Regions from separate parts of the Agromyces sp. Y575 genome, predicted to be linked through region 1. Evidence: predicted binding sites of a transcription regulator. Region 1 holds the regulator's gene; the other holds the start of a gene.
What was found. The regulator HspR, encoded in region 1, represses chaperone genes until heat shock. The targets are predictions, from matches to a motif close to AAGTTGAGTCNNNNNGACTCAACTT.
Positions count from the first base shown of each region.

Region 2: the regulator HspR is predicted to act here: its motif matches at 8,374-8,398, upstream of AC1C2U_RS12265 (ATP-dependent Clp protease ATP-binding subunit).

Region 1 covers NZ_JCAIUI010000002.1:999,093-1,014,034, forward strand. The annotation lists gene dnaK (molecular chaperone DnaK) at 1-1,859, shown strand, start outside; gene AC1C2U_RS10790 (nucleotide exchange factor GrpE) at 1,862-2,461, shown strand; gene AC1C2U_RS10795 (DnaJ C-terminal domain-containing protein) at 2,581-3,585, shown strand; gene AC1C2U_RS10800 (heat shock protein transcriptional repressor HspR) at 3,595-4,011, shown strand; gene AC1C2U_RS10805 (saccharopine dehydrogenase NADP-binding domain-containing protein) at 4,066-4,638, shown strand; gene AC1C2U_RS10810 (hypothetical protein) at 4,661-5,377, opposite strand; gene AC1C2U_RS10815 (class I SAM-dependent methyltransferase) at 5,478-6,821, shown strand; gene AC1C2U_RS10820 (hypothetical protein) at 6,793-7,017, opposite strand; gene clpS (ATP-dependent Clp protease adapter ClpS) at 7,073-7,363, shown strand; gene AC1C2U_RS10830 (DUF2017 family protein) at 7,360-7,851, shown strand; gene AC1C2U_RS10835 (hypothetical protein) at 7,999-9,159, shown strand; gene AC1C2U_RS10840 (SHOCT domain-containing protein) at 9,344-9,751, opposite strand; gene AC1C2U_RS10845 (ion channel protein) at 9,893-11,194, shown strand; gene AC1C2U_RS10850 (GAP family protein) at 11,266-11,937, shown strand; gene AC1C2U_RS10855 (AI-2E family transporter) at 11,937-13,136, shown strand; gene AC1C2U_RS10860 (DUF6325 family protein) at 13,230-13,658, shown strand; gene AC1C2U_RS10865 (SHOCT domain-containing protein) at 13,663-14,046, shown strand; gene AC1C2U_RS10870 (type III polyketide synthase) at 14,105-14,942, shown strand, end outside.
Region 2 covers NZ_JCAIUI010000003.1:42,027-56,968, forward strand. The annotation lists gene AC1C2U_RS12220 (helix-turn-helix domain-containing protein) at 1-329, shown strand, start outside; gene AC1C2U_RS12225 (DUF6036 family nucleotidyltransferase) at 326-898, shown strand; gene AC1C2U_RS12230 (hypothetical protein) at 895-1,245, opposite strand; gene AC1C2U_RS12235 (DUF6966 domain-containing protein) at 1,333-1,647, shown strand; gene AC1C2U_RS12240 (Rossmann-fold NAD(P)-binding domain-containing protein) at 1,701-2,315, opposite strand; gene AC1C2U_RS12245 (hypothetical protein) at 2,404-2,877, opposite strand; gene AC1C2U_RS12250 (Rv1352/Rv1906c domain-containing protein) at 3,223-4,182, opposite strand; gene AC1C2U_RS12255 (P-loop ATPase, Sll1717 family) at 4,617-6,239, shown strand; gene AC1C2U_RS12260 (AAA family ATPase) at 6,374-8,107, shown strand; gene AC1C2U_RS12265 (ATP-dependent Clp protease ATP-binding subunit) at 8,416-11,100, shown strand; gene AC1C2U_RS12270 (matrixin family metalloprotease) at 11,217-12,491, opposite strand; gene AC1C2U_RS12275 (hypothetical protein) at 12,728-14,809, shown strand.

The sequences.
Region 1 (14,942 bases):
GAATCGACCTCGGAACCACCAACTCGGTCGTCGCGGTCCTCGAGGGCGGAGAGCCCACAGTCATCGCCAACGCGGAGGGTCTTCGCACCACCCCGTCGGTCGTCGCATTCACGAAAGACGGCGAGGTGCTCGTCGGTGAGACCGCGAAGCGCCAGGCGGTCACCAACGTCGACCGCACCATCGCGTCGGTCAAGCGCCACATGGGCACCGACTGGAAGACCGACGAGATCGACGGCAAGCGGTACACGCCGCAAGAGATCTCGGCGCGCATCCTGCAGAAGCTGAAGCGCGACGCCGAGCAGTACCTCGGCGACACCGTCACCGACGCGGTCATCACCGTGCCCGCTTACTTCAACGACGCCGAGCGTCAGGCTACCAAGGAGGCCGGCGAGATCGCGGGCCTCAACGTGCTGCGCATCATCAACGAGCCCACTGCGGCCGCCCTCGCCTACGGCCTCGACAAGGGCAAGGAAGACGAGCTCATCCTGGTCTTCGACCTCGGTGGCGGCACGTTCGACGTCTCCCTGCTCGAGGTGGGCAAAGACGACGACTTCTCGACGATCCAGGTCAAGTCGACCGCGGGCGACAACCGCCTCGGCGGCGACGACTGGGACCAGCGCATCGTCGACTGGCTCATCAAGAAGTTCAAGGAGACCACCGGCGTCGACGTCTCCAACGACAAGATCGCCAAGCAGCGCCTGAAGGAGGCAGCGGAGCAGGCCAAGAAAGAGCTGTCTTCGAACATGAAGGCCTCGATCCAGCTGCCTTACCTCTCGCTCACCGAGAATGGCCCCGCGAACCTCGACGAGACGCTCACGCGCGCCGAGTTCGAGAACATGACGAGCGACCTGCTCGACCGCACGAAGAAGCCGTTCGAAGACGTCATCCGCGAGGCGGGCGTCAAGCTCTCCGACATCGCGCACGTCGTGCTCGTCGGCGGGTCGACGCGCATGCCCGCGGTCAGCGAGCTCGTCAAGAAAGAGACCGGCCAGGAGCCCAACAAGGGCGTCAACCCCGATGAGGTCGTCGCCGTCGGGGCGGCCCTCCAGGCGGGCGTCCTCAAGGGCGAGCGCAAGGACGTGCTGCTCATCGACGTCACCCCCCTCAGCCTCGGCATCGAGACCAAGGGCGGCATCATGACGAAGCTCATCGAGCGCAACACGGCCATCCCCACGAAGCGCAGCGAGACCTTCACGACCGCCGACGACAACCAGCCGTCGGTCGCGATCCAGGTCTTCCAGGGCGAGCGCGAGTTCACCCGCGACAACAAGCCGCTCGGCACCTTCGAGCTCACCGGCATCGCGCCGGCGCCGCGGGGCATCCCGCAGATCGAGGTCACGTTCGACATCGACGCCAACGGCATCGTGCACGTGTCCGCGAAAGAAAAGGGCACCGGCAAGGAGCAGCGCATGACGATCTCGGGCGGCTCGAGCCTCCCGAAAGACGACATCGACCGCATGGTGCGCGAGGCTGAAGAGCACGCTGCCGAAGACAAGGCGCGTCGCGAGTCGGCTGAGACCCGCAACCAGGCCGAGCAGCTCGTCTACTCGATCGAGAAGCTCATCAAGGACAATGACGACAAGCTTCCCGCTGACGTCAAGTCCGAGGTGCAGGGCGATGTCGATGCACTGAAGTCGGCGCTCGCAGGCGAAGACGACGAGGCCGTGAAGTCGGCCTTCGAGAAGCTCAACGCATCGCAGGGCAAGCTCGGCGAGGCGATCTACGCGCAGGGCCAGCAGGCCGGCGCGAGCGCTGCGGCCGGCGAAGATGCGAACGCGTCCGGCGCCGAGAGCGACCAGTCCTCTGACGAAGACGTGGTCGACGCCGAGGTCATCGACGACGACGAAGAGAAGAAGTAGCCATGTCCGACCAGCACGAGAACGAGCACGACGGTCTGGATGACGAGTTCATCCAGGCCGAAGGGCCCGATATCGAGACGGATGCCGCGGCATCCGCTTCGACGGGCTCAGCGGGCGATGGCGCAGACGAAGAGGTGCTCACGGTCGACGACATCCTGAACGCGGCGCAGGCTGAGGTGCAGGAGCCGAGCGACGAGCACCTCGCCGACCTCAAGCGCATCACGGCCGAGTACGCCAACTACCGCAAGCGCACCGAAGCGAACCGCGAGGTCGAGCGTGAGCGAGCGGTGGGTGCGGCCGTCGCCGTACTGCTGCCCGTGCTCGACGACCTCGACCGGGCTGAGAAGCACGGCGATCTCGAGGGCGACGCGCCATTCGCGACGATCGCCGCGAAGCTGCGCGGTGCGGTCGAGAAGCTCGGTCTCACCGCCTTCGGCGAGGTCGGCGAGCCGTTCGACCCGCAGCGGCACGAGGCGATCTTCCAGCAGCCATCCGCCGAAGTCGAGACCGAGACGGTCGCCGACGTCGTCGAAACGGGCTACACCCTCGGCGGCACGCTGCTTCGCGCGGCGAAGGTCGTCGTGAAGACGCCGCAGGCGTGACGGCCCCGTTGGTCGAGTAGCGGCGAAGGAGCGTATCGAGACCCGTCACAAGAGTCCCGATACGCGCTTCGCGCTACTCGACCGACACACACGACTAGATTTCAGAAGAGGAGGTGCCGATGGCCAGTCAGGATTGGTTCGACAAGGACTTCTACAAAGTGCTCGGCGTCTCCAAAGACGTGAGCGACGCAGAGCTGAAGAAGACGTACCGCAAGCTCGCACGCAAGTACCACCCCGACTCCAACGCGGGTGACGCCGCAGCCGAAGCGAAGTTCAAGGAGATCAGCGAAGCGCACTCGGTGCTCTCCGATCCCGAACAGCGCAAGGAGTACGACGCGGTTCGCGCCATGGGTTCGGGCGCTCGGTTCACCGCGCCCGGTGGCGCTGGCGGCGCGGGCGGTGCGGGCGGCTTCGAAGACGTCTTCGGTGGCATGTTCGGCCAGGGCGGCGGGGGCCGCAGCCAGTCGTACACGTTCCAGCAGGGCGGCGACTACGACGACTTGCTCGGCGGGCTCTTCGGCGGCGGCCGCTTCGGCCAGCCGAGCGGCGGCTATCGCGGTCAGGGCGGCCCATCGAAGGGTCGGGATGTCGCGGCGTCGACGACCCTCGACTTCGTCACCGCCACCAAGGGCGAGCAGATCACCCTGCAGACTTCCGACGGCAAGCCGATCACCGTGCGCATACCCGCCGGTGTCGCCGACGGCCAGAAGATCAAGCTCCGCGGCAAGGGCCATCCGTCGCCCGACGGCGGCGAGCCCGGCGACCTCGTGCTCACCGTGAGCGTGCGCAAGCACCCCGTGTTCGAGCGCGACGGCCTGAACCTTCGGGTCAACGTGCCGGTGACCTTCGCCGAGGCGGCGCTCGGCGCGACCATCCAGGTGCCGACCCTCGGCGGCGACCCCGTCAAGCTGCGTGTCGCACCCGGCACCCCGAGCGGGCGCGTGCTGCGCGTCAAGGGTCGTGGCGTGAAGACCACCAAGGGCACAGGAGACCTCCTCGCGGTCGTGCAGATCGCGGTGCCCTCGCACCTCTCGAAAGACGCCGAGGAGAAGCTCGCGGAGTTCGCCGCGCTACTGCCCGACGAAAATCCGCGCGACGAGCTGCTCTCGAAGGCGAAGGCATAGGCGGTGGAGATGAACGAGATGAGCCCGCTGTTCGTCATCTCGGTCGCCGCCGAACTCGCTGGAATGCACCCGCAGACCCTGCGCCAGTACGACCGGCTCGGGCTCGTGTCGCCCACCCGCACCGCGGGCAAGTCGCGGCGCTACTCGATGCGCGACGTCGTGCACTTGCGCGAGATCGCGCAACTCTCGAGCGAGGGTGTGAACCTCGAGGGCATCCGCCGGGTGCTCGGTCTCGAAGACGAGGTGACCGCGCTGCGGGCGCGGGTCCACGAGCTCGAGGCCGCGCTCGCCGACGAGATGCTGAACCGCCCGGGGCGCCGCGTGTTCGCCGCAGGGTCTGCCGGAGAAGTCGTTTCTCTTCGAGCCGGCACTCGCATGAGACGCGAGAACGCCGTCGTCGTGTGGCGGCCGCTGGAACGCGGGTAGGCCACCCGAATCCCGGGAATCCATCCGATCGCGGGGCATCCTCGAGCTGCCAAGATGTACTCGTCGGAACAAGAGATACTCGTCGGAACAAGAGATCAGGGTGGCACGGGAACAGCGAATACGGTCGTCGTCTACGGAGCGACCGGTCACACGGGACGCTTCGTCGTCGCCGAACTCCTCCAGCGCGGCTTCACGCCGATCGCCGCAGGGCGCGACCGGGCGCAGCTGGCCGCACTCGCCGCCGAGTGGAGCGAGATCGTCGTGCGACCGGCGACGGTCGACGATCCTGCGGCGCTCGATGCCGCGTTGGCGGGCGCCGCTGCGGTGATCAACTGCGCCGGCCCGTTCGCGGTGACCGCGGGCCCGGTCGTCGAGGCCGCGCTCCGCGCGGGCATCCCGTACATCGATGTTGCCGCGGAGATCGAGGCGAATGCGTCGATGTTCGCCGACTACGCCGAGGCCGCACGGGCGGCGGGCACGATCGTACTGCCGGCCATGTCACGGCGCCGCTCGCGGTCGAAGCCGTCGAGCGAGTGCTCAGCGGGCGCACCCGCGCAACTGGCGTGGTCTCGGCGGGCGCAGTGTTCGACGCCGCGGACTTCCTCCGCTCACTGTCGCCGCATGTGACGGTCGACCTGCCCAGCTGAACTCAGCGACCCCAGGCCGAGGCGGGCGCTTCGATGACCGCATAGGGCCGCGAGCTCCAGTGGGTACCGTTGCCATAGTGGCTCGACGCCCAGGCCGACGCCCAGATCGCCTGCGCAGTCGCGTCGGCAGAATCACCGCGGGCGAGTGCGGCATCGACGTCGGGGTAGCGGCCCGACTTCAGGTTCTGCGCTGCGTAGAAGGCGGCCTCCATGAGGGTGGCGTAGCTACCGAGTCCCGAGCCGCCGCCCGAACCCTGCCCGTTGTTCAGGGGGTTGTTGCGGTTCCACCAGTTGTCGGCGCCGTTCTCCTGACGCATCCAGCGCATCATGAACGTGATGTTCTCTTCGGTGACCGGCCAGGCGCCCTCGATGAGCACGAGCTTGGCCCAGTCGACGTTCGTGCCACCGGCGACGAGAGTCTGCTCTCCGGTGGTCGCGACGTAGGACTCGTGCGAGATCGCCGCCGCCGCGACATCCGCTGCGACGCTGAAATCCTGCGCGTCACCCGAGTGCGGCGTATTCGCCGAGGCGAGGGGGAGTACTCCACCGGGCTGCGGCAACGGTGCCAGGGTGAGGCCCGCGAGGAGCCCGATGACCGAGAGCACCGCCGCCGCCGCGAGCGAGCGGCGCGGGGAGCGCACGTTGCGCGGGGTACGCGTCACGGGCGTCGCGACTCCATGTCGCGCCGCCCGCCGTCCCCCGGTCTGTGCGTCCTGCATGCGGCACGAGAGTAGCAAACCTCACCGAGCGCCGCACCCAGCAAGATCGTCCGTGACCAGGCGCACCGGTTGAGCGTCGGTCGCCGCGTACCCTTGGGGGATGGCTTTCGACTTCGGTGCGCTGCAGCGGCGCCCCGATGTCGAAGGGCCGGGCCTCGAGGCATCGGATGCCGCGGACCGGCTGATCCTCGACGAAGCCGCCGCCATGATCGGTGGGGTCGGCGAGGGCGAACTCGTCGTCGTCGACGACTCGTACGGGGCACTCGCGCTCGCTGCGGCGGATGCCGGGGTCCGCGGTATCAGGGTGCACCAAGACCTCATCACGGGTGAGCGCGCGCTCGTCGAGAACGCCCGTCGACTGCGGCTCGAGGGTGCGGCGCAGTCGTTGCCGCTCGGCGCCGAGCTCTTCGAGGGCGCACGCCTCGTGTTGTTGCGATTGCCGCGCTCGCTCGACCGGCTCGACGAACTGGCGGAGCTCATCGCGGCGAATGCCCATCGCGACGCCGTGGTCGTCGCCGGCGGTCGCATCAAGCACATGTCGCTCGCGATGAACGAGGTGCTCGCACGGCACTTCGAGCGGTTGGACGTGAGTCATGCGCGCCAGAAGTCGCGCGTGTTGATGGCACGCTTGCCTCGTCGGTCGAGGAGTGACGAAGGAGCGTATCGAGACCAGGTCGCGGGGTCGCGATACGGCGCTGGCGCGCCTACTCGACCAACGGATGCCGATCGAGACCAAGTCGCGGGGTCTCGATACGGCGCTGGCGCGCCTACTCGACCAACGGATGCCCATCGAGACCAGGTCGCGGGGTCTCCTCGACCGACGGATGCCGATGGAGACCAGGTCGCGGGGTCTACTCGACCAACGGATGGCAACTGGCCGCGACGCACTCGGCATGACGACGTCGACCTCGTGGTCGTTGCGCACGGCGGGGTCTTCGCGGGCACCGGCATCGACATCGGCACGCGGTTCCTGCTCGAGCAGCTGGGCGACGCGGTTCCGGATGCCCCGACCGTTGTCGATCTCGCGTGCGGCACGGGCGTGGTGGCGGCGTGGCTCGCGCGAGCGCGACCCGGGCTGCGGGTGACGGCGACCGATCGTTCGGCGTCGGCCGCGTCATCCGCTCGGCTGACCGCCGAGGCGAACGGAGTCGCCGACCGGGTGCAGGTCGCACAGGCCGACGGCCTCGAGTCCTTCGCCGATGCGAGCGAGCCGCTCATCGTGGTGAACCCGCCGTTCCACAGCGATGCGGCGATCTCGACCGGCATTGCCGCCCACCTCTTCGCCGACGCCGCGCGCGTGCTCGCCCCGGGCGGCGAGCTTTGGTGTGTGTTCAACTCGCACCTGCGCTACCGGCCGTTGCTCGAACACGTCGTCGGCCCGACCCGTCAGATCGCCCGCAACGCGAAGTTCACGGTCACCGCCTCGCGGCGAGCGGTGGCGTGACCGGCCGCGCGATCAGGCGCGAGAAGTGCGACGGATCGATGAACTCGGTCTCCACCGGCTGATCCTCACCGAGCGCGGCGCGAGCGAGCAGCTCGCCGCGACTCGCCCGCGACCGCGCCGACCGCGCCGTGACCCAAGAGTACATCGCTCGCCGAGAGTTGCCCGATCGCTCGTCGATATCGATGCGTTCAGTCACCGTTCGACGCTACCTGCGGGATGCGGGCATCGCCGCATCGTGTCAGGCTTGAGCAATGACGACCACCATCGAGCAACTCGACACCGATCGCGCCGTGCGTGCCACGGCCGAGGTGCCGTGGCGCACGATCGTGTGGGATGACCCCGTGAACCTCATGACGTACGTCAGCTACGTGTTCCGCAGCTACTTCGGGTTCCCCCGCGAGGAGGCCGAACGCCTCATGCTGCTCGTGCACACCGAGGGCAGGGCGATCGTGGCGACCGGCAACCGCGAGGCCATGGAGCGGCACGCGCAGGCGATGCACGGCTACGGTCTCCAGGCGACCGTCGCGAAAGGCGAACCGTGATCGTCGCGGGCCTCGGCGGCGGCGAGGGGGTTCGCATCGTGCTCGAGATCGAAGAGGCGATGCTCCTCTCCGAGCTCGCCGACCAGGTCGACTCGGTGCTGCTGCTCGGCGAAGTCGACGACCCGGCGCTCGGCCGGCTGCTGCCCGACGCCTACCCCGACGATGCGGCCGCGGCGCACGACTTCACCCGCTACACCCGCGACAACCTCGTCGACGGCAAGCGCCAGGCGGCGCAGCGCGTGCGCGACGCGACCGCCGTCGACGTGCAGGCCGGGCTCGTGCAGATCGAGCTCGACCAGTCGGAGGCGTGGGGCTGGCTGACGTTCCTCACCGACCTGCGGCTGATCCTCGCCGAGCGGGTCGGCATCGTCGACGAAGACGAGACCGAGTCCGACGAGACCCGCGACGACTACCTGCGTGCGGCGTACGAGTGGGCCGGGTTCGTGCAGGGCTCGATGCTCGAGGTGCTCGACCCGATCAAAGGCTGAAGACCACCGCTGGTCGAGTAGGCGCGCCAGCGCCGTATCGAGACCTGGTGACGGGTCTCGATACGCTCCTGCGTCGCTACTCGACCAACGAGGTGACGCTCCTGCGTCGCTCCTCGACCGGCGGGTGGATCATGGCAAGCTGAGCACGTGAGCCGAGACACCGCGAACATCACTCACGAACCGTCGTCGATCGCACGAGTGCTGCGGCATCCGGCGGCCAATGCCGAATCGCTCGAATCGATCGCCCTGCTCATCGGCGCCGCCACCTTCGTCGTCGGCGGGCTCGTCGCCTGGCTCGTCTTCCTCGGCCGAGACCTGGAGATCGCGGGCCCGGGATCGCTCGGCGAATTCGTGAGCGTCGGCGCCGCGATCGCCACGCTCATCGCGTTCGTGCTCGGCCGCCTGGCTCTGCGCACGCGTAGCGCCGCGGGTCTGGCCGAGGCGAAGCTGCCGGGTCTCGACGCGCCCGGAGCGCACATCCACTGGTTCGACCTCACGGCGATCGCCCTCGCGCATGCGTTCATCGCGCTCCTCGGCTGGGTCGGCCTCGCCGACCTGCTCGAGCGCAGCTTCCAAGGTGCCGTCGTCTTCGCACTGCCCGGAGCGATTCTCGCCGGGGTCGGCATGGCGGTCACCGCCTACGCGGTGTTCCTCTCCGCCGCCCACCTCACGCCGATGCTGCTGTCGTTCGTGCTCGCCCTGTTCCTCGTCGTCGGTGGGCTCGCGAGCATGCTCAGCTCGAGCAATCCACTGTGGTGGCAGCAGAACCTGAGCGCGCTCGGCATGACGAACGATGTCTCGGCGCTCGCGTTCAACATGACGCTCATCATCGCCGGCGTGATCGTCACGACGATCGCCCGGTACGCGACGGCGGCCGTGCCGACGACGACGCCCGCAGAGGTGCGCGGTCGCAACATCGTGCGGGTCGGCATGATCCTGCTCGGGATCTTCCTCGGATGCGTCGGAATCCTCCCGGTCGACCGGTTCTTCATTCTGCACAACACCGTCGCGACGGGCATGACGATCGCATTCGCCGTGCTCGTGATCGGGCTGCGCTGGTTCATCCCGTCGATGCCGAAGGTGTTCATCCTGCTCGGATACGTCTACGTCGGCGTGATCGTCGTGCTCGCCGTGTTCTTCACGACCGGGTACTACAATCTCACCGCCGTCGAACTCGTGGCATCTGTGCTGATCTTCAGCTGGATCATCGTCTTCCTCCGCAACTCGAGTGCGATGCACGGGCAGCCGGCGACGGATGCCTCGGCGACGCCGGTCTCGGAGGTTCCCGCACCCGCACCCGCTGGTTGACGAGCGACGAAGGAACGTCTCGGAACCTGCTCGCCCAGGGTGGGTTTCGAGACGGCCGCGGGCGGCCTCCTCAACCCGCAGGGACGGGTCTCCTCGACCTGCAGTGAGGGGGCCTCCTCGATCTGCAGGGACGCGAAGAGGGTCGGATGCCGAAGCATCCGACCCTCTCAGCTGCCGTCTGAGATCAGACGTTCTGCGTGGGGTGCCCGAGCGCCTTGGCCTTCAGCAGTTCGTACTCCTGTTGGGTGATGGTGCCCGAGTCGAGGAGGCCCTTGGCCTTCGCGATCTCATCTGCAGGGCTGTGGGCCCCGGCTGTTTGACGGATGTACTCCTGGGTCGCGGCTTCGGCCTGCTTGTAGTCCTTCTGCGCGCGCTCTGCCATGCCCTTGCCCCGGGCGATGAGGTACACCAGCGCGGTGAGGAACGGCACGAAGACGAGGAAGATGATCCACAATGCCTTCCACCAGCCGTTCAGCTTCTGGTCCCGGAACAGGTCGGCGATGATCGCGAACAGCGCATACAGGTAGGCGATGAACGCGAATATCCAAAGGAACCACCAGATCAGGTCCCAGAAATTCGTCCAGAAACTCATATGCGCAGCCTTTCACTGAGTGAGCGCCCCCCAGGAGCGCCGCTGAGGTGAAACCTATCGCTTGGCGGCTCGGCGCGTCCATACTTCGAACAACCACGCTTCGACCACCACAGCGATACTCTGGCCGCGGGAGGCGGAACGATGACACTTGCCCTGCCAGCGAGGGATCCGGATGTCTCGCCGCGGCGACTGCTCGTACTCGCCGTACCGGCGCTCGTCATCGGCATCGTGTCGGCGCTCGTGCTGTGGGCGCTCGATCGGGTGTCGGGTGGGCTGCAGAGTCTGATCTGGGAGGCGGCGCCGGAGGCGCTCGGCGTCGACCCGTCGGGATGGTGGATCCTCCTCGTACTCACCGTCACGGGATTCGCCGTCGGGCTCGCGCTGCGATTCGTGCCGGGGCACGGCGGGCCCGACTCGGCGACCACCGAGCTCGTCGGGCCGCCGCTGCCGGTCGCGACCCTGCCCGGACTCGCTCTCGTCACCGTGCTCGGGCTCGCGGGCGGCGTGAGCCTCGGCCCCGAGAACCCGATCATCGCCATCAACACGGCGATCCTCGTGGCCGTCGTCGCACGGCTCATGCCGCAGGTGCCCGCCCAGCTCACGACCCTGCTCGCCGCATCGGGCACGATCGGCGCCCTGTTCGGCACACCCGTGGCCGCCGCGCTCGTCTTCACGGGCATCGTGGCCGCGCTGAAGTCGGGCGGGTCGCTCTGGGACCGTCTCTTCCTGCCGGTCGCGGCGGCCGGTGCCGGTTCCATCACGATGCACCTCCTCGGCGCGCCGCCGCTCGCCTTCAGCTTGCCGCCCATCGGCCAAGTCGAACCCGGGGACCTCGCCACCGGCGCGCTCGTCGCGTGTGGTGCGACGATAGTGGGGCTCGCAGCACTGTTCGCGTTCCCCTGGATCTACCGTGCCCTGCACGCGCTGCCCCACCCCGTGCTGATTCCCACCGTTGGCGGCGTGCTGCTCGGCCTGCTCGGCATGCTCGGCGGCCCGATCACCATGTTCAAGGGGCTCACGCAGATGGGCGAGCTGCTGAACCAGGCCGATGAGCTGGACGGCGCCCAACTCGCTGCGATCGCAGGCATCAAGATCCTCGCGCTGCTCATCGCGGCGAGTGCCTTGTTCCGAGGCGGTCGCGTCTTCCCCGCGACGTTCATCGGCGTCGCACTCGGTCTCCTCGGCCACGTCCTCATCCCGTCGATGCCGATCGGCCTGGCTGTGGCGTGCGGCGTGCTCGGCATCGTGCTCGTCGTGACCAGGGACGGCTGGATCTCGCTGTTCCTCGCGGTCGCCGTCTGCGGCGATATCGCCGTGCTCCCGATCCTGTGCGTGGTGGTGCTGCCGGCGTGGTTGCTCGTCACCTGGGCGCCGGAATTCCGCATCGAGCCCGAGGTGCATGGTGCCGAGGCGGATGCCGGTCGCGCACCGCGAACAGGGTGATGCGGCGCGGGACATCCGCTCGCTCAGCAATAACCGACGGCGGCTTCGTCCGCCAGACAGGGAGTACACAGATGGGCGAGGTCATCGGAAGCATCCTGCCGCTCGCACTCGGTATCGCGATCAGCCCGATCCCGATCATCGCGGCGATCCTCATGCTGCTCTCGCCGAAGGCGAAGGGCACGAGCGTCGGCTTCCTGATCGGCTGGGTACTCGGCATCGTCGTCGCGGTCGTGGTGTTCACGCTGCTCGCCTCGATCATCCCCGAGCAGGACTCCGACGCCTCGAAGCCGATCTCCGGTGTCATCAAACTCCTGCTCGGTGCGGGCCTGCTCTTCCTCGCCCTGAGGCAGTGGCGCACCCGGCCGAAGCCGGGGGAGGAGGCGGCGTTGCCGAAGTGGATGTCGGCGATCGACTCGATGACCACGGTCCGCGGGGGTGTGCTCGGCTTCCTGCTCGCAGCCGTCAACCCGAAGAACCTGCTGATGGCTGCAGGTGCGGGCGTGATCATCGGCACGGGCGGCCTGAGCGGCGGTGAGATCACGATCTCGGTCGTGATCTTCACGATCATCGCCGCGTGCACCGTCGCCGTGCCCGTGATCGCGTACCTCATCGCCGCCGAGAAGATGGGCGGCCCGCTCGAATCGCTCCGCGCGTGGCTCGTGCACAACAACGCGACGGTCATGGCCGTGCTGCTGCTCGTCATCGGCGTCGTCGTGATCGGCAAGGGAATCGGGAGCTTCTGATGACGGATGCCACTGAGCCCGAGCCGCTCGCTGAGCCCGGGTCGATCGCTGAGCCTGAGTCGCTCGCTGAGCCCGTCGAAGCGGGCGACTCGGGCGGCTCCCTTCGACAGGCTCAGGGAACAGGGCAGGCTCAGGGAACAGGGCAGGCTCAGGGAACGGAGCAGGCTCAGGGAACGGGGCTCGCGCACGGGACGCGGATGCTGCTCACGATCGCCGCCGCGGCGATCGTCTTCGCCGGCATCTGGTTCGCCCGCGACATCCTGGCCCCCGCCGCCGTCGCCGCGGTCGTGGTGATCATCGCCCACCCGGTGCGCCGCCCGCTCGAACGCCGCGGCTGGCCGAGCTGGCTCGCGACGACCGCGGTGATCGTCGTCGCCTACCTGATCCTCGCAGCGCTCGGCATACTGCTCGTCGTGGCATCCGTGCAGTTCATCGAGATGCTGCCCGACTACGCCGACAAGCTGACCGCGACCGTTCAGGCGATCTACGACTGGCTCACCTCGCTCGGAATCACGAGCGTGTCAGCCGCTTCGACGGCCGCCGCCGTCGACCCCGAGGTGCTGCTCACCTTCGCAGCGGGGGTCGCCGATGCCGTGCTCGGCGCCGCGACGGCGTTCTTCTTCGTGCTCGCCTACGTCATCTTCATGGCAGCGGATGCCTCGCGCTTCAGCCGCGGCGGCGGCCGCGTGTTCGGAACGGCGGCGGGCGACGTGATCGGCGCCCACTACTTCACGAGCGTGCGGCGGTACTACGTGGTCAACGCAACGTTCGGACTCATCGTCGCCGTGCTCGACGGCCTGCTGCTCTGGGCGCTCGGCGTGCCGATCCCGATCGTGTGGGCGATCCTCGCGTTCGTCACGAACTTCATTCCGAACATCGGCTTCGTGATCGGCGTCATCCCGCCCGCGGTGCTCGCGCTCGTCATCGGCGGCTGGCCGCTCGCGCTCGTCGTGATCCTCGCGTACAGCGTGATCAACGTCGTGCTGCAAGTGCTCGTGCAGCCGAAGTTCGTGAGCGACGCCGTGGGCCTCAGCCTCACGCTGACCTTCTTCTCTGTCGTGTTCTGGACTCTCGTGATCGGGCCGATCGGTGCGATCCTCTGCATCCCGCTCACGCTGCTCGTGCGGGCCCTGCTGCTCGAGCCCGACGAGAACATGCGGGCGCTCCGCCGGCTGTCGGGCGACCCGAACGTGTCGTGACCCGATGTTCGTCGTCCGCCGAGGATTCCGCTGGACTCTGGCGTCCCGGGGTGCTGCGCGCGTAGTCTGCAACCACGTGGATTGGGGGAGATCATGGCGGATTTCGAATACGGTCCGGTGGACCTGTACCTCGTGGGGTTCGAGGGCGATCGCCCCGATGCAGGCAGCCTCGAGGCGATTCGTGAGCTCATCGAGGGCGGCGAGATCAGGTTGCTCGACTTCCTCATGATCTCGCGGGCTGAAGACGGCACGGTGAAGATCACCGAGTTCGAAGAGGTGAGCGACGAGTACGGCTTCGGCACGGTCGAGCTCGAAGCGATCGGCCTCGTCGCCGATGAAGATGCCACCGAACTCGCCGAGGGTATTCCGCCTGGCACTTCGGGCGCGTTGCTCGCGATCGAGCTCGTCTGGGCGAAGCGCCTCGCCTCGAAGTTCGCCGCGGCCGGCGGCATCGTGCTGCAGACCGAACGCATTCCCGCGCCGGTCGTGAACGCCGCGCTCGCCGAAGCCGAAGAGGAGTAGGAAGATGCCGTTCAGAAGAATGGGACGCCCCGGACTGATCGGCATGGCCGCTCGCACGGCAGTCGTCGCCGGAACCGCCACCGCCGTCAGTGGCGGCATGCAGCGTCGCCAGCAGCAGAAGTCCCAAGACCAGTACGAGCGACAGCAGTACGAGGCCCAGCAACAGCAGGCGCAGGTCGACGCAGCGGCCCAGGCCGCGGTGGCGCAGCAGCAGCAAGCGGCGATGGGCGTCGCGTCGCAGCAGGCCGCTGCAGCACCGGCTGCTCCGGCCGCTTCGGCGGGCGGCTCTGACATCGTCGGCGAGCTGTCGAAGCTCGGCGCGCTGAAAGAGCAGGGCATCCTCACCGACGACGAGTTCGCCGCGGCCAAGGCGAAGCTGCTGGGGTGATCGTGCGAGCCTCGTCCGAGTCCTTTCGCGGCATCCGCTCGGCTGCATACACTGAGGCATGACCGTCACTCTGAGGGGCGTCTCGACCGTCGTTCCGCCGACTGTTCTCGTGCAAGAAGAGGTGCGCGACGTGTTCGCGGGCCAGCCGGGGCTGAACCGCCTGGGCCAGCGCATCGTCGCCACCTCGTTCAACGTGTCGGGCATCGCGACCCGCTACACGGTGCTCGACGAACTGAGCTTCGACGCGCACCCCGAAGAGCCCTTCTTCTTCGACGTCGAATCCGGCGAGCTCCTCTTCCCGGGCACCAAGGTGCGCAACGAGATCTACGCCGAGCAGGCCACGCCGCTCTACGTCGAGGCGGGTCGCAGGGCCATCGAGGCGACTCCGGGCATCGAGGCATCCGATATCACGCATGTCATCACCGTCTCGTGCACGGGCTTCTATGCGCCGGGGCCCGACTTCATGATCGCCCGCGAGCTGGGGCTCGACCCCGGTGTCGAGCGCTATCACCTCGGCTTCATGGGGTGTTACGCGTCGATTCCGGCACTGCGCATCGCCTCGCAATTGGCGAAAGCGGATGCCTCGGCGGTCGTGCTCGTCGTCTCCGTCGAGCTCTGCACGCTGCATCTGCGCACGTCGAACGACCCCGACACGATCGTCGCGTCGTCGCTCTTCGCCGACGGGGCCGGCTCGGGCATCGTCACGTCGCGGCCCCTCTCGCCCGGTGAGCGGGCGTTCGACCTCGACCGCTTCGCCACACGCATCACGCCCGTCGGCGAGAGCGACATGGCGTGGAAGATCGGCGACCACGGCTTCGAGATGGTGCTCTCCAACGCGATCCCGGCGATCATCGACGACCACATCACGGGTGCGCTCGAGCCGCTCTTCGCGCACG
Region 2 (14,942 bases), on a different contig from region 1:
ACGCGCAGCTGGCGTTCCGGTACTTCATCCAGATGAATGACAATCTCGTCGCGGAGCGAGGGCTGCTCCGCGGTGTGTTGGCGATCACGGAGCCCGAGACGACGGGGTCGAAGACGTGGGACTCGGCGATCGCGGCTCTCGTCGCGTACCGGTTGAACGCACAGCGTGTCCCGCTGCCGACCTGGGTGCTTGCGCCCGAGCGGAGCCTCGAACGCGCCCGTGTGCTGCAGATCGACCCTGCCGATCCGGCTCCGCCTCGCGGTGATGTACCGACCGAGTTCCTCGAGCACGGCGTCTTGATCTGGCGAGACTCCTTGGAGAGCGTGTGATCCTCTTCGACCGCGACGACCTGACCGACGGCCTACGGGAGCTTGTCGAGGAGTTGCATGCTGCCGGGGAACCCGTCGGACTCAGGATCGTCGGCGGAGGGGCGCTCGTGCTGCGCCATTTCGATCGGCGAACCACGGTCGATCTGGACGCCGTGCAGGTACGGCCAGGATCGGAGACAGCCGTCATGACCGCCGCCGAGCGCATAGCCGATCGGCGCGGATGGCAGCGCGACTGGCTCAACTTCAAGGCGGCGGGCTTGGCGCCGTGGTGGGGTCGCGAGATCCTGTGGGAGACGATCCACCGCGACGAACTCGTGACGATCGAGGTCGCGTCAGCCGAAGCGCTACTCGCCATGAAACTCAAGGCCAGTCGACCCGGCCGCGACACCGACGACATCCGCCAGCTGCTCGCGATCTGCGAGGTCGACTCGGTCGAAGCGGCTGACGCACTGTTCAGCGAGTACTTCCCCGGTGACGCGCTCTCTGAGCGTGCATGGTCGATGGTCGAGCGCATCCTCGCGGATGGGCCACTGGATCCGCCGGCAGCGCCCCCGCCGGTTCGGCTCTAAGCGCGCCGACTCACCCGCAGGTCGCGCCATCCAAAGCGGCCGCCCTCGGCGAGCAGCGCGCTGCAGATCTGCTCGGCGGTGAACGTGCGCCGCGGGCGCAGGTCGTCGGGTAGGGATGCCGCGGGCGGCGCGGCATCCGTCACGCCCTCGGCGAGCATGCGCACCTGGGCGTTCGCGATGAGCGGCACTTTCATGGTCCACTCGGTCACCTGCGAGAGCGCGTACTGCGCCCACACCGGCCACGGCACCACGACCACGCGGCGGCCGAGAACGGATGCCACGCGCCGCACGGCCTTCGCCAGCAGGAGTTGCTCGGCGCCGACGACGGCGACGGTCTCACGCGGCATCCGCGAACGGGGTGGGGCTCGCGAGGTGCGTCCCGCATCGTTCAACCGGTCGCTCTCGTCGGCCCGAGTTGATGCGATGCTTGGCCAGTGACCGATGAACCTCTGTTCGACGCACTCGCCCGACTATCTGCGCTGCTTGAAAGTCACGGCGAGCAAGGGTGGTCGAACTGGATCGGCACAGATCTTCGCAGACTCGAATCCGGCGATGCGACCGGACTCGACCATCTCCTCAGCGCATTCGGGGGGATGGGAAGTCTGAACGATCTCGTCCTGCACCCTCTGAACGGTCATGACATTGCCGAGGCGGACATTGACGCGATCAACGAGGAGCTCGTCGCGATCCGGAACGAGGTCTGGTCAGAGGCGACGAGTCTTCGAATCGTTCTGCATCGGAAAAGCTAGCGGGCGTTGCAATCGGACGCTGGGCGAGAAGAACACCTCACTTGACATGCGCCTCAGCGACCGACCCGCAGGTCCTTCCACCCGAACCCGCCGGGCTCGGGCAGGGCTCGCGCGGATCTGCTCGGCCGTGAACTGCGCCGCGACAGCAGATCGTCGGGCACGGGCACTGCGGGCGCCGCGGGCGGCGCGGCATCTGTCACGCCCTCGGCGAGCATGCGCACCTGGGCCTTCGCGACGCGCGGCACTTTCATGGTCCACTCGGTGACCTGCGCGAGCGCGTACTGCGCCGATGTTCCCTGAGCTTGTCTGTTCCCTGAGCTTGTCTGTTCCCTGAGCTTGTCGAAGGGAGGCACAACGGCTACGCGGCGTCCGAGAACGGATGCCACGCGCCGCACGGCCTTCGACAAGGTGAGTTGCTCGGCACCGACGACGGCATAGGTGCTCCCTGAGCCTGTCGAAGGGCGCGGCATCCACCCATCGACCGCGGCCTCGAGGATGTCGGTGAGGTCGTCGATCGGAATGGGCCGGATCGGCTTCTCGCGGAAGCCGACCGTTGCGAAGACCGGCAGGGTCTGCACGGTGCGGCTGAGGTGGTCGATGAGGGGGTCGCCCCGGCCGTAGATCATGCCGGCCTTGAGGATCGTGTAGTCAAGGATCAGCTCCAGCAAACTTCAGCGCCGCGCCCGTGATTCGCCGGTCACGATCGCGAAGTCCTCGGCACGCGCCGTCGGGCCGGCATCGTCATTCGCATTGAACCTACTGACGCTCCAGTTCGACCGTCGTCGTCACGCCCATCGCTGTCACGTCGTACCGGATCACGTCATCGTCAAACGAGAACACCTTGGTTGCATCGCCAGACGCAAGCATCGCGCCGGACGTCTTCTCGGTGTCGTTCTGCGAGGTCCACTCGAACGCGCCCGCTGCGGTCGGTGCCGTGTACGTGCCCGCCCAGTACAGCGCGCGCGTGCTACCGGCGTCGGAGACCCAGCTGATCTCGATCGCGTCTGCAGTGATCATGGCGGCCTGGTAACTGTCTTCCGATGCAGAGTTGGTCTGTACCCACTCGCCGACGAGATCGGCGGGCTGCTCCTGCTGCTCGGTTTCATCACTCGAGGTATCTGAGCCGGTCGTAGTCCCGGCCGGAGTGCTTGTTGCGCAGCCTGAGAGGCCGATCCCAAGCAGGGTGATTAGTGCGAGTTGGGTCAACCAAGTATTGCGCAGTTGAGTCATGGATTGCCTTTCTAGAGCAACGGAGGAGCGGGCTCCACGCTATCTACCGCACTCGAGCCCCGCTTCGATTTGAGGTCGCTTTGGGGCAATGTGCCCAACACTGGGGGTCTTGGGGGCAGTAGGTGCAGGCGTCGATCGACTGGCCTATCGAGTCGCAGAACCACCTGCGCGAGAAGATCGCATGGTACCCGGGGGAAGGTCGGCGATGCCGCCCGAAATGGCTGAGTGGGTCGTTCGCCGCGCAGGCGAATGGCCGATGCGGAAGCAACGCTTTGCACCACTCTGACGCCACTGATGGGCGGCGCTTTGCAAGCTCTGCCAATGCAGTCGGCAGGCCCGGCGATGTTACCCGACCTTCACCCACAGCCCGCACCCTTGGGTGCTGACGCCTTCACCGGAGTTTGCGGTCAGTTGAGCACCGTCGGGTGCATGCGTGATGAACTCGTTGTCTATGATCTCGCCGCCGCCAGTGTGGCGTTCCCAGTAGCAATTGGATACGGCTCCGAACGTACGGTAGATACCTGCTGCGATGGTGCCGTTTGGCCCGGGCGCGCCACCCACGACGTGATTCCCATCGGCGAACGCGAGCTGTGCCTGGTTGGCGAGATCAGCGAGTGTCGGACAGAAGAACTGGATGGCGACGTGACGTTCCGCGGGCGCGGTTCTGAGCTCGGAGATTACGGAACCGGGTGAAGAAGGGACCGAAGTCATCAACCTGCTGCACCATTCTTGGTTATCGATCACCAGGGCCTCATCAGTCTGCGATGCGGGAGGCGCTCCGCCGGCCGCGATGACGGCGTCACGAAATCGTTTGGCCTCGACAGCCGCCGCCTCCGCTTCCCGCTGGGCAAGCGCCTCTTCTTCGGTGCCAAGACGTGACTTGGCTACACGGAAATCTGTAATGCCATTTCGAATCATCTTTAGGTCGTCACCACGATTTGCCGCGATTAGATCGCGGTACGCGTTCTTCAGATCAGTAAAGAGTTCGGCGTCGGCCCACTCAGGCGCAGATTCGACGAATGCTTCCTCGTCGTCGACAAGTCTGTCGGCGTTGGCGTGCTCGGTCTCAAGATCCTGAGCGGCGGCCATCTCTAGAGCGGTGATGCGCTGCTGTTCGGCTGCTTGCGCCTCCGTGTTTCGCAGCGCGTCTGATACGACGTTCACGGTGACAATGGTGCCGACCAGGGCGACGATGATGGCGCCTGCGATGAGCCCTGTAGCAAGTCGCTGTTTTCTCGTGGTCGCCCGCACCCAATTCATCGTCGCCCGAATGAGTCGCCCTGCGGTCCTCGCTGCGGCGTCCATGTACGAAAGCTGCGGAGTGGAGCTGGGTTCACTCTTTGGCGGTGCGGGCTTGATGAGCTTTGCGGGCGGAGGCGCGGCGGGCGTGCTGGTTGACCTGCGATACCAGGAGTCCACGAGTACGTCGTCCGCCAGTATCTCCGCAGCCTGCTCGGCACTGAGTCTCAGCCCCAACTCCGCGCGCCCCGCAGATGTCGCCAGCTTCTTCCGGAACTCGTCGCGGGATAGCGACATGTGGATCTCGCATTCGTCCAGTTGGACGATCGTATCGACGGCGCGAGCAGCGCGGGAGACCCAGTCCGCGGGGCATACGGGCGCCCGTTGCCCCCCTTTTGCGGGTACTGGGTTCTGAACGCTCGGGGGGCGACCTACGATACGTTTCACGGTAGCGCGCAACGCGTCCCCAGGACATCGTTACATCGGGATTGGCGGATCGGATGTCGGCAAAGAAGCCGAGGCTGAAGAGCGGATTCACACTAGGGGGCGAGCAAGCAGAAGCGGATCCACTCCTCTCCGGGGCATTTTTCAACTCAAGCGACTACGACGTGATTCGTTCAAGGTCCGACCCGCGCTGCTTCATTGTGGGGCGGACCGGCGCTGGAAAATCTGCAGCCTTCCAAAGATTGGAGGACGACGCTCAGGGACACTGCATCCGGATCAACCCGGAGGACCTTGCGCTCCCCTACATAACTGACTTAGGGGTCATTCGCTACCTCGACTCTCTTGACGTGAACCTTGATCTCTTCTGGACCGCGCTGTGGAAGCACGTGCTTTTGGTTGAGGTGCTTCGCCACAGATATCGCGTGAACGAACCGGCCGCCAAACAGAAGTTCCTTGATCAGATTCGAGAGAAGATTTCCCGCGACCCTGCCAAGCAAGCGGCGCTCGAGTACCTCGACGAGTTTGAAGGTCGCTTCTGGTGTGAGGCGGAAGAACGGGTTCGAGACATCACGGATAAGTTCACTCAGACGATTGGTGCAGACGCATCGCTCAAAGCTGGTCCTGCACGTTTGGGTGCGGCGGCCAACGCCGAGATTTCATCCGAAACTCGCAAGGAAGAGGCCGATCGTTATCAGCGTGTGGTCAATGCCACACAGATCTCGAAGTTGAACAAGATGATCGCTGTTCTCAACGAGGATGTACTCGACGATCAGCACTTCACATATGTGGTTATCGATGATCTTGACCGCGACTGGGTTGATGAGCGGTTGGCAAACGACCTAGTGCGGTGTCTTTTCCGAACTGTTCTGGATCTAAAGAGGGTGAGCAACCTGAAGGTTTTGGTTGCCCTTCGAACTAATCTCTTTCAAGAACTCGACTTCGGGCGTCGTGGGGCTGGCCAGGAGGAAAAGTTCCGTTCTTTGGTACTTAGGATGCGCTGGACAGAATCGGACCTCGAGGAATTGCTGGACGAACGGGTCCGGGTTGCAGCTCCGCCGTTGGGCCTCGACGCCCAAAGTGTTCGGGACCTCGTCCCGAATCCCAACCGTACCCGCGGAAGTGCGATCAACTACATACTCGACCGCACCCTCCTCCGGCCACGGGATGCGATCGCATTCATGAACGAGTGCCTAGGAACGGGTGTGGGGAAGACTCGCCTCTCATGGGAGGACATTCACTCGGCAGAGGCGACGTATTCAGCGAATCGGCTCCTGGCTCTACGAGATGAGTGGAAGACGACATTCCCCGGAATTGCCAAAGTGTTTGACGTCTTTCGAGGCTGTCCCGCGCGAATGACCATTAGCGAATACACGGATCGACTGGACTCGGCATTTCTCGTGATCACCGAGCCCAGCTTCGAGGGCATTGGTTGGATGACTGATCTGTCGGAGGCCGTCTGGTCCTCAGGGAAATCGAGTTGGGCCGAAACGTACGGGCCACTCTCCGAGCTCCTCTATCAACTGGGCTTGGTTGGGTTCGCCGTTGGCCAGACAAAGGCGCCACAGTTTCATTCTGAAAGTCCGCGTCTCCTAGGATCAGCGGCCTCGATGGAGAAACTCAGCGCCGCTCACGTTCACAGGATGTATCACGCAGCGCTTGATGTACGCGCGTCGAGCTGATGAATAGCACATCCGATCCCGAGTACCGATGGCACGCATTTCGTCATCCGTCATGAAGGGCTTCACGGTGTTCACGCAAGCAACCCGGTGAGCCAGCGCGGTGCCGATACGATCGGCAAGTTAGCGGAGGCAAAATGGCGCTCGAGGATTTCGCAGGATTTGGTGTTCGTGGTTACCGGAGCTTTGGCGGGCCTGACCTACAAAGGTTTGGCCCGATGGGCAAGATTCACCTACTTGTCGGCCGCAACAACGTAGGAAAAAGCAACGCACTTGCCTTCATGCACCGAGTGCTTCGGCCGCTTCGCGCTAACTTAGCTAGCGCGAACGACGCCTTTCGAAAAGAGCTGGGTGACGAGCCGCGACCGAATTCGGACATGCCATCGGCTTTCTCGCTTTGCTTCCGCCTCACCGAAACCGTTGTCGCGCAGTTCAAGCTTGACGGTTTCAGCGAATTGCGCCGTGTGTTTTCGGCACCTTCATTTGCTCATGGTTCGAGCGACCACTTCTGGCTTGATTTCGAGCTCGGCGCCAACAACTCCTTCCAACTCGTTCCGTCCCAGTTCTACGCCGGCGCTCAGGAAGCGGGTTCCACCCTGTCCCTGCCGAGCCTTTCGAGTGCGTTCAGCCATGGCAACAGCAGTGATGACCGTCAGAACCTCGAGAACGTGCTTCGAGTGTGGAACCCCTGGGCTCTTATCCCGGATACCAACTGGGTCAGCGCCGTCCGGGAACTGACCGGGGCTCGCGACGGGGATGACACTTGGGGCACCGGCCGGGGTCTAATTCCGGAGCTCGCTCGCATCGAGCGACCTGATCCCGAAACGCACGTGGACGACACCCGGCGTTGGTCATCGCTTCAGGCGTTTGTGAAGGACGTGTTAGAGGACCCCGCGGCGGTCATCAGGATCCCCGAGAGTAAGTCCACGATCTCTGTGGAGACGAAGGGTGCGGTCCGAAGGCTGGAGGAATCCGGAACGGGCATCGCAGAGGTGATCCTCCTAGCGGCGAACGCCACCACGTTTAGCGGCAAGCTCATCTGCATAGAAGAGCCCGAGGTCCATCTGCACCCGACGCTTCAGCGGAAGCTCGTTGCCTATCTTGGCCAGACCGACAACCACTACCTCGTCTCGACACATTCACCCGCGTTCCTCAACACCGGATCGACAACAATCACCCATCTCACAATGCCTGCTCAATGGACAGTCGCCGAAGAGATCGCAACTCCGTCCGGTGTCGCACGGGCAGCAGCGGACATCGGAAGCCGTGCGAGCGATATCGTCCAGTCGAACTATGCCGTTTGGGTCGAGGGGCCGAGCGACAGGATCTACGTGCGGCACTGGCTCAGCACATATGCGCCGGAACTTGTGGAAGGTGCCCACTATTCGATCATGTTCTACGGCGGCGTCTTGCTGAATCACCTTTCAGTAGATGACGAAGAAACAGATGAGTTCATAGATCTGCTCCGAATTAATCGAAACGCCGCGGTGATCATTGATTCTGACAAGCGAACAGCGCAAACGAAGATCGGGGCTACAAAGAGGCGCGTAGTTTCAGAAGCGGCGAGTGGCGGCTCCATCGCCTGGGTAACGGCCGGCTACACAATCGAGAACTATGTTTCGTCCGCCATCCTTCAGGAAGAGGTTGACGCTCAGTACCCCGGCAAAAACTACAAGGTTCAGATTGACAAGTGGGAATCCCCTCTGGGGGGCTCGTTCCCTGGCAAGGCAACGAAGCCAAGCAAGGTGATCCTCGCCCGTCGGATTGCGCAACGATCGGTCCCGATGGAATCGTGGCCGAAGGACCTGCGGGAGAAGATTAGGGAGCTCGCCAATGCGATTCGGCGAGCAAACGATCTCGCTGAGAGTTAGAGAAGAATGCGACCGCCAGGGACGTCGCGTTGTCCGTTTCGTTCCCAGGGCGCCGCTCATATGCCAGTGAAACCGCAGAATGCGCTCACGTCTGAGCACCTCGCCTAGGTCGATCGTCGTTTGCGAACGGCCGGCCTAGGGCGGATGTAGCGGGGTCAGGGAAGCGACCGCGAGCGCTCGGTCGGCGGTGAGTGCGTGTGTCATCGCATCGCCCCTTCAAGCGGGTCGGGCCGAAGAGAGGGAATACCCACGCCCCCATCTTGTTGAACTTGAGCGTACCCAACTCAAGTTCTACTTCAGGAGGATTGGTGCCCGAAGACTTCACACCCCAGAACGGTGACGAAACCAACTCGTTCGACGAGTTTCTGAACCGCTACCTTGAGGGCGAGCGCTCGCGCCAGGCGCGTTCGATCGACCTCAGCCGTTTCTTGACTGCACGCACGCAGGGCATCCTGCAGCGCGCCGGCAAGTTCGCGCTCGAGCGCGGCCAGACCGAGCTCGATGCGCTGCACATCCTGCGCGTGATCGTTGAAGACGACGCCGTCAAGCAGGCCATCGCCCGCATCGGCGTCACCCCCGAGCAGCTCATCACCGCGACCGAGGCGCGGCTGCCTGCGGCGGCTGATTTCGACAAGCTCAATCAGCAGGAACACAGGCTCAACCAGCAGGAGAAGGCGAACTCGGCCACGATCACGCCGAGCGCGAGCCGCGCGCTGTTCCACAGCTACCAGGTCGCGCGCTCGAGCGGATCGACGTACATCGACCCTGAGCACCTCTTCTTCGCGCTCGTGCTGGGGCAAGACGCGCCTGCGGGGCAGGTGTTGGCGCGCGCTGGGGTTACCGCCGAAGCGCTCACGCAGGGCATGCGTGAGACGGTTGATGCTGAGGGTGAGGGATTTCGACAGGCTCAATCCGCAGATGGCGGTGAGTCCGAGGCATCCGAGACGCCGATGCTCGACAAGTTCGGCACCGACCTCACTGAGCTGGCCGAGAACGGCGAGCTCGACCCCGTGATCGGGCGCGCCGATGAGATCGAGCAGACCATCGAGATCCTCAGCCGCCGCACCAAGAACAACCCGGTGCTGGTCGGTGAGGCCGGCGTCGGCAAGACCGCGATCGTCGAGGGCCTCGCCCGCGCGATCGTCGAAGAGCAGGTGCCCGAGGCACTGCTCGGCAAGCGCGTCATCTCGCTCGACCTGCCCGGCATGCTCGCCGGCACCCGCTACCGCGGCGACTTCGAGGAGCGCCTCACCAAGACCGTGGACGAGATCGCCGCACACAAGGGCGAGCTCATCATCTTCATCGATGAGGTCCACACCGTGGTCGGTGCGGGCGGCTCTGGCGACGGCGGCACCGACGCGGGCAACATCTTGAAGCCGCGCCTCGCGCGTGGCGACCTGCACCTCGTGGGTGCGACGACGCTCAAGGAATACCGCGTCGTCGAGAAGGACCCTGCTCTCGAGCGCCGGTTCCAGCCGGTGAAGGTCGGCGAGCCGAACCTCGAAGACGCCGTGCTCATCATGCACGGTCTGAAGTCGGCGTACGAAGAGCACCACGGTGTCGAGTACACGGATGCCGCGTTGCGCGCCTCCGTCGAACTGAGCGCGCGCTACCTGACCGACCGGGTGCTGCCCGACAAGGCCATCGACCTCATCGACCAGGCCGGGGCGCGACTGCGCCTGCGGCTCGGCGTGAAGGTTGACGTGTCGGCGCTCATCGAGCGGCTCGCGTCGCTCGAGGCCGACAAGAACGCCGCCGTCACGGGCGAGCACTATGAAGAGGCCTCGCGCATTCGCGATGAGATCTCGAAGGTGCAGGGGAAGTTGGATGAGGCGTCTAGCCGTGGGGGTTTCGACAAGCTCAACCAGCAGAGTGACAAGCTCAACCAGCAGAGTGACAAGCTCAACCAGCAGAGTGAGAAGCCCAACCGGCAGAGCGTCGTCATCGACGAGGCCGAGATCGCCGCGGTGATCTCGCGGGCCACCGGTATTCCGGTGAACCGCCTCACCGAGAGTGAGCGCGAGCGCCTCGGCGACCTCGAGGGCGAGCTGCACGGGCGCGTCATCGGCCAAGACGACGCGGTCACCGCGGTCGCCAAGGCCGTGCGCCGCAACCGCACCGGCATGGGCGACGCAAATCGCCCGGTGGGCAGCTTCCTGTTCCTCGGGCCGACGGGTGTCGGCAAGACCGAGCTGGCGAAGTCGCTTGCGTCGTCGCTGTTCGACGACGAGACCGCCGTGATTCGCTTCGACATGAGCGAGTTCGGCGAGCGGCACACCGTGTCGCGACTCGTCGGAGCCCCTCCCGGATACGTCGGCTACGACGAGGCCGGCCAGCTCACCGAGCGCGTGCGGCGCAACCCCTACTCGATCGTGCTGTTCGACGAGATCGAGAAGGCGCACCCCGACGTGTTCAACCTGCTGCTGCAGGTGCTCGACGACGGACGCCTGACCGACGGCCAGGGTCGCACGGTCGACTTCCGCAACGCGGTGATCGTGATGACCTCGAACGTCGGCTCGGAGTTCCTCGCGTCGCGGTCGGGTGCACTCGGCTTCGTCGCCGGAGCGGATGCCTCGGGCTTCGCCTCCGAGAAGGACCTGCGTGACCGTGTCATGGGCAAGCTGCGCGAGGCCATGCGGCCCGAGTTCCTGAACCGCATCGACGAGATCGTGCTGTTCAAGAAGCTCGACCAGCCGCAGCTCGAGCAGATCGTGCGCCTCATGCTCGGTGCCACCGAGCGCCGGCTCGCATCGCGCGAGGTCACCTTTGAGGTGACGGATGCCGCGGTGTCGCTGCTGGCCGAACGCGGCTACGAGCCCGAGTACGGTGCTCGCCCGCTGCGCCGGGTCATCCAGCGCGAGATCGACGACCGCATCGCGGACTTGTTCGTGAGCGGTGGCGTCGGTGACGGCGAGGGCGTGCAGGTGGATGCGGTCGACGGCGAGTTCGTCGTCGCGCCCGTGCCGAACGCGATCGTGCAGCTCGCCGCGTAATCGTCTGTCGAGTAGGCGCGCCAGCGCCGTACGAGACCCCGCAACCCGAAGGCCCGGCCGCTCACGAGCGGCCGGGCCTTCGTGGCGCCGCGAGGTCGTCGCCCGGCGCCACCGGGTTACGTCGCGAACCAGCCGTAGGTCTCGGAGAATGCATTGTCGTACTTCGGCCGGCTGCCACCGTCGGGCCAAGTGCGCGCGCGGGCGAGTCGGTGCTGGTGCGCGCCGGAGGATTCGCCCCACACCCGCGCCCGGTACTTCTCGTTGAATCCGGCGGTGCCGATGTCCGTGAACGTGCCGACCAACGACGCCGGATTCTTCCCGAGCCCTCGATGTACGGAGAAGTACATGATGCTGTCGCAGTCGGCCTTGGCCGCATCGTTGTGCGTTCTTGCCCGGGCCACGAGCCGTTGCACTCCATTCTGATCGCCCCACTGGTCCATGACTCTGTAGTCCGACGCGTTCACCATCACGCTGCTGCCGTCCGGTTGCTCGCTGATCGTGAGGTGCACGTTGGGGGAATTCGCGACGTACGTGCCTCCGCCCACCACGAACCACCGGTTGTACAGGTCGTTCGTGTTGCGCAGGTAGAGCATCCACTGCGCATAGCCCTGCGCGCCGCGCTCCTGGTCCCAGGCGTATGCGCGCATCAGTTCGACCGAGGAGCCCTGGCGTTCGCCCCAGCAGGCGGCGACGAGCGTGTGCGGTGACGACGAGTCCTGCTTGGCAACGCTGAACGTCGAGCCGACGATCGCGTACCCGACGGGCGACGCGGGCGGTGGCGCCGCCACGTGCGGATCGCCGTAGAGCCGCTCCAGCGTCTCGATGTCGACCTGCCGCAGGCTCTGGTCGCTGAGGTAGTAGAAGAGCGACCCGTCGCGAACGGTGACCGAGGGCTGCATGATCGACTGCGTATCGTTCGTGTGCTCCAGCCCCAACGCGTGCCCGACCTCGTGCACGGCCACCGCGACCAGGTTCTTCACGATGGGGTTGCCGACGAGGGTCGTGAGGAGCCACAGCACCGGGTTGACCGCGTGGCCCGCCATGTCCTGCTCGGCCTTCGTCCAGTTCTCTCCGTCATCGAAGGCGATGTTGCGGTGGTCGCCGCTGCCGGGTGTCATGCGTGCGATCGCGTTCGGATTGTCCTTGCGCCAGTCCGCCCAGTCCGCGCGGTCGAAGTCGGTGAACGAGAGGTCGAAGAGCGCATCGCTCGTCTCGACCTGCTGGAAGTCGAAGTTGGACACCTCCTCCCATCGGGCGAAGGCCTCGGCGAGCTGCGCGGCGACCTCGGCCGGCGTGAGCGCCGGCTGCGTCGTCGGCGCGTTCGCGATCCGATACGTGATGACGCCTCCCGAGAAGCTCAGCTTCTCGAGCGGCTGATCCTGATTCGACATGCGTGTCCCCCAAGCGTCGCGGTGCGGATGAGCCCGGTCGCCCCCTGCGGCGCTGCGCGGACACCCGCAGCATACTCACGGCGCGGCCGAGCCCGAGACCCCGAGTTCGGGGGATGCCAGACGGGCGCGAGTGACTGATCGCTGCACTGTGCACCCTGAACTGGGGTGTGATGCTCCCTTGCTGCGCTCCGCGCGGGGGAGGACGCTATCGCTCGAGGTCGTTGTTGGGAGGAGACGTGCAGCCGATCGCGGCGGGAACAAGCATCTTCGATGTATCGCCGCTCGGCGACATCCCAAAAGAGTGGAACGACTTCAATACCGAGTGGGTACAGCCTGCCACTCACCTCGTCATCGGCGGGGGACTCTGCTGGTTGGCGCTGATCGTCACGGCGCGGATCATCGTTGCGGTCGCGCCATGGGCCAAGGCCAGGATCACACGAGGTGAGAGCCGATCAGCCAAGATCTTCGGATACGTGGTCACCGGTGGCACCTCGGCGCTCTTCGCCTGGATCGTCTCACTACCCGACACGTCGACGCAGGTCCTGGCGGTGATGCTCGTGATCGCAGCCATGCTCGGAATCGGCGGCACCATCTGCCTCGCGTGGGGCATGGCGACGACTGCGCGGCTCGATGCGACGGTCGTGCAGCCGTCCGGCTCAGCGAACAGCGCATGGTCCACCGAGTTGCTCACCCAGCTGCGGTCCATGAACGCGGATGCCCCGAAAGGTCGAGTCATCGAACGGCCAAGCGCAGGAGATCTGAACGATGTCGTCGTGGTGGCATCCGGATCGAGTCATTGGTTCGTAGAACTGATCGGGAACGGGTTCAACCTGTTGCTGAACCTGACACCCTGGCGACTCGAGGTCACTGTGTTCGACGCACAAGACGGCGTGGCGACGCTTCGCCGAAACGGCCGCGTCATCGAAGAGACCCCCCTCCGGCTCCCTCTCGACCCGTCGGACGCGAGCCATCCGGCGGAGCTCCTGAAGCTCGCTGCCGGCTTCGCCGCGACCATCCTCGCGAAGCAGTACCCCGACGTCGTGGGCTTCTACCGGCCCCAGTCGTGGCGCGGCATCGGTCTGCTCTCCGTTGCCCGTGCATCTGCGGGTGCGAACCGGCATGCGTACATTCGCGAGGCCATCCAGGTCGACCCTCAGAGCATCCTGATCGAGTATGAAGACGTCTTCTTGCGGTACGACGAAAACACGGACTCCGAGGGGTTGATGGACCGACTCGAGCCGATGATCAACCGTGCTGCAGTGCTGAGCGGGCGAGCTGAGATTGCTTCGGACGTGCCTGGCAAGAAGTGGCACACAGTGAAGGAGTCGGATGCGCACAAATACTCCGAACCGCGCGTCCTCCTCCTTCGTTTGATGACCCTCTACACGACCGCTGCCCGCAACTACTCGGCGCACGGCTGGCCGTCGGATGAGCGGCGCGATCGGGCGACGCGAATCGTCGGTGCCCTCCTTGATGTGCTCCAGGAGTTGACCCCGGAAGAGCAGGAACCCATCAAGGAGGCTGTTGCTCGTGTACGGGAGCGAGCCGGTCTGTGTTACCTGATCCTGACCGACGGTCGAGATCAAAAGACGATCACGCTGGCACTCCGCGAGCCGCTGGCTGCCGAGAGTTACCGCGAGTTGGCGGAGAAATGGGCGGAGGAGGCGGAGAAGTCGATTGACTTCGGTACGCGGTATTCGTACGCCTGCTATCTCGCGCGGAAGGCCCTCGCGACGGTTGACGAGTCGGCTCGCGGATCGACGATCGGCGAAGCGGCCGAGCAGCTCAAGAGTGTGTGTTGGCTCGATGATTACCGCGCCAGCGCGCTCGAGGACCCCGAACTCGACGGGCTCGGCAACGAGCCTGCAATGAGGGACGCAGTGCTCAAGCCGTTCAAGACCGGCTGGGAGATCGGTGTCTTTGCGACCCACCGAACATCGTTGAAGGCCATCGGAGTCACGGAGCCCAGTCAGCTCGCCGACTCGGCGATGCGAACCGGGCTGCTCACCAGGTTCGGACTCAGCAACGAGAAGGCGGATGAACTCGTCGACCAAGCAACGATTCTGCTCATCGCGCTGACCGCGGGCAGTCCGAAGTTGGACCCCCTGTTCCGCCTGCGAGTGACGAGCTCGCTCCTTGATGACCAGCATCACTCGATACCGACGTTGCTGACCGCCCTCGAGCGGCACCCAGGAGACGTCGCTGCAAGTGCTGCCAAAGCCGCTCACGGTTGGCCGTCGGCCGATGAACTGGAGCAGACGCACGTCTTTCTGAGGGCCTTGGGCGCTGGTCTTGACCCGGTCGTCGAGGGACGGTGAGCTCAACCTCCCGAACGGGTGGGCCGCGGGCATGGGCCGCAGTTCCAGATCCGCGCGTCTGCGGGCTCCGGGAGTTTTGACACGACCTGAGGCGTCGGGAACCCGAGCTTCGTCGACGGCGGTCGGCGCGCCC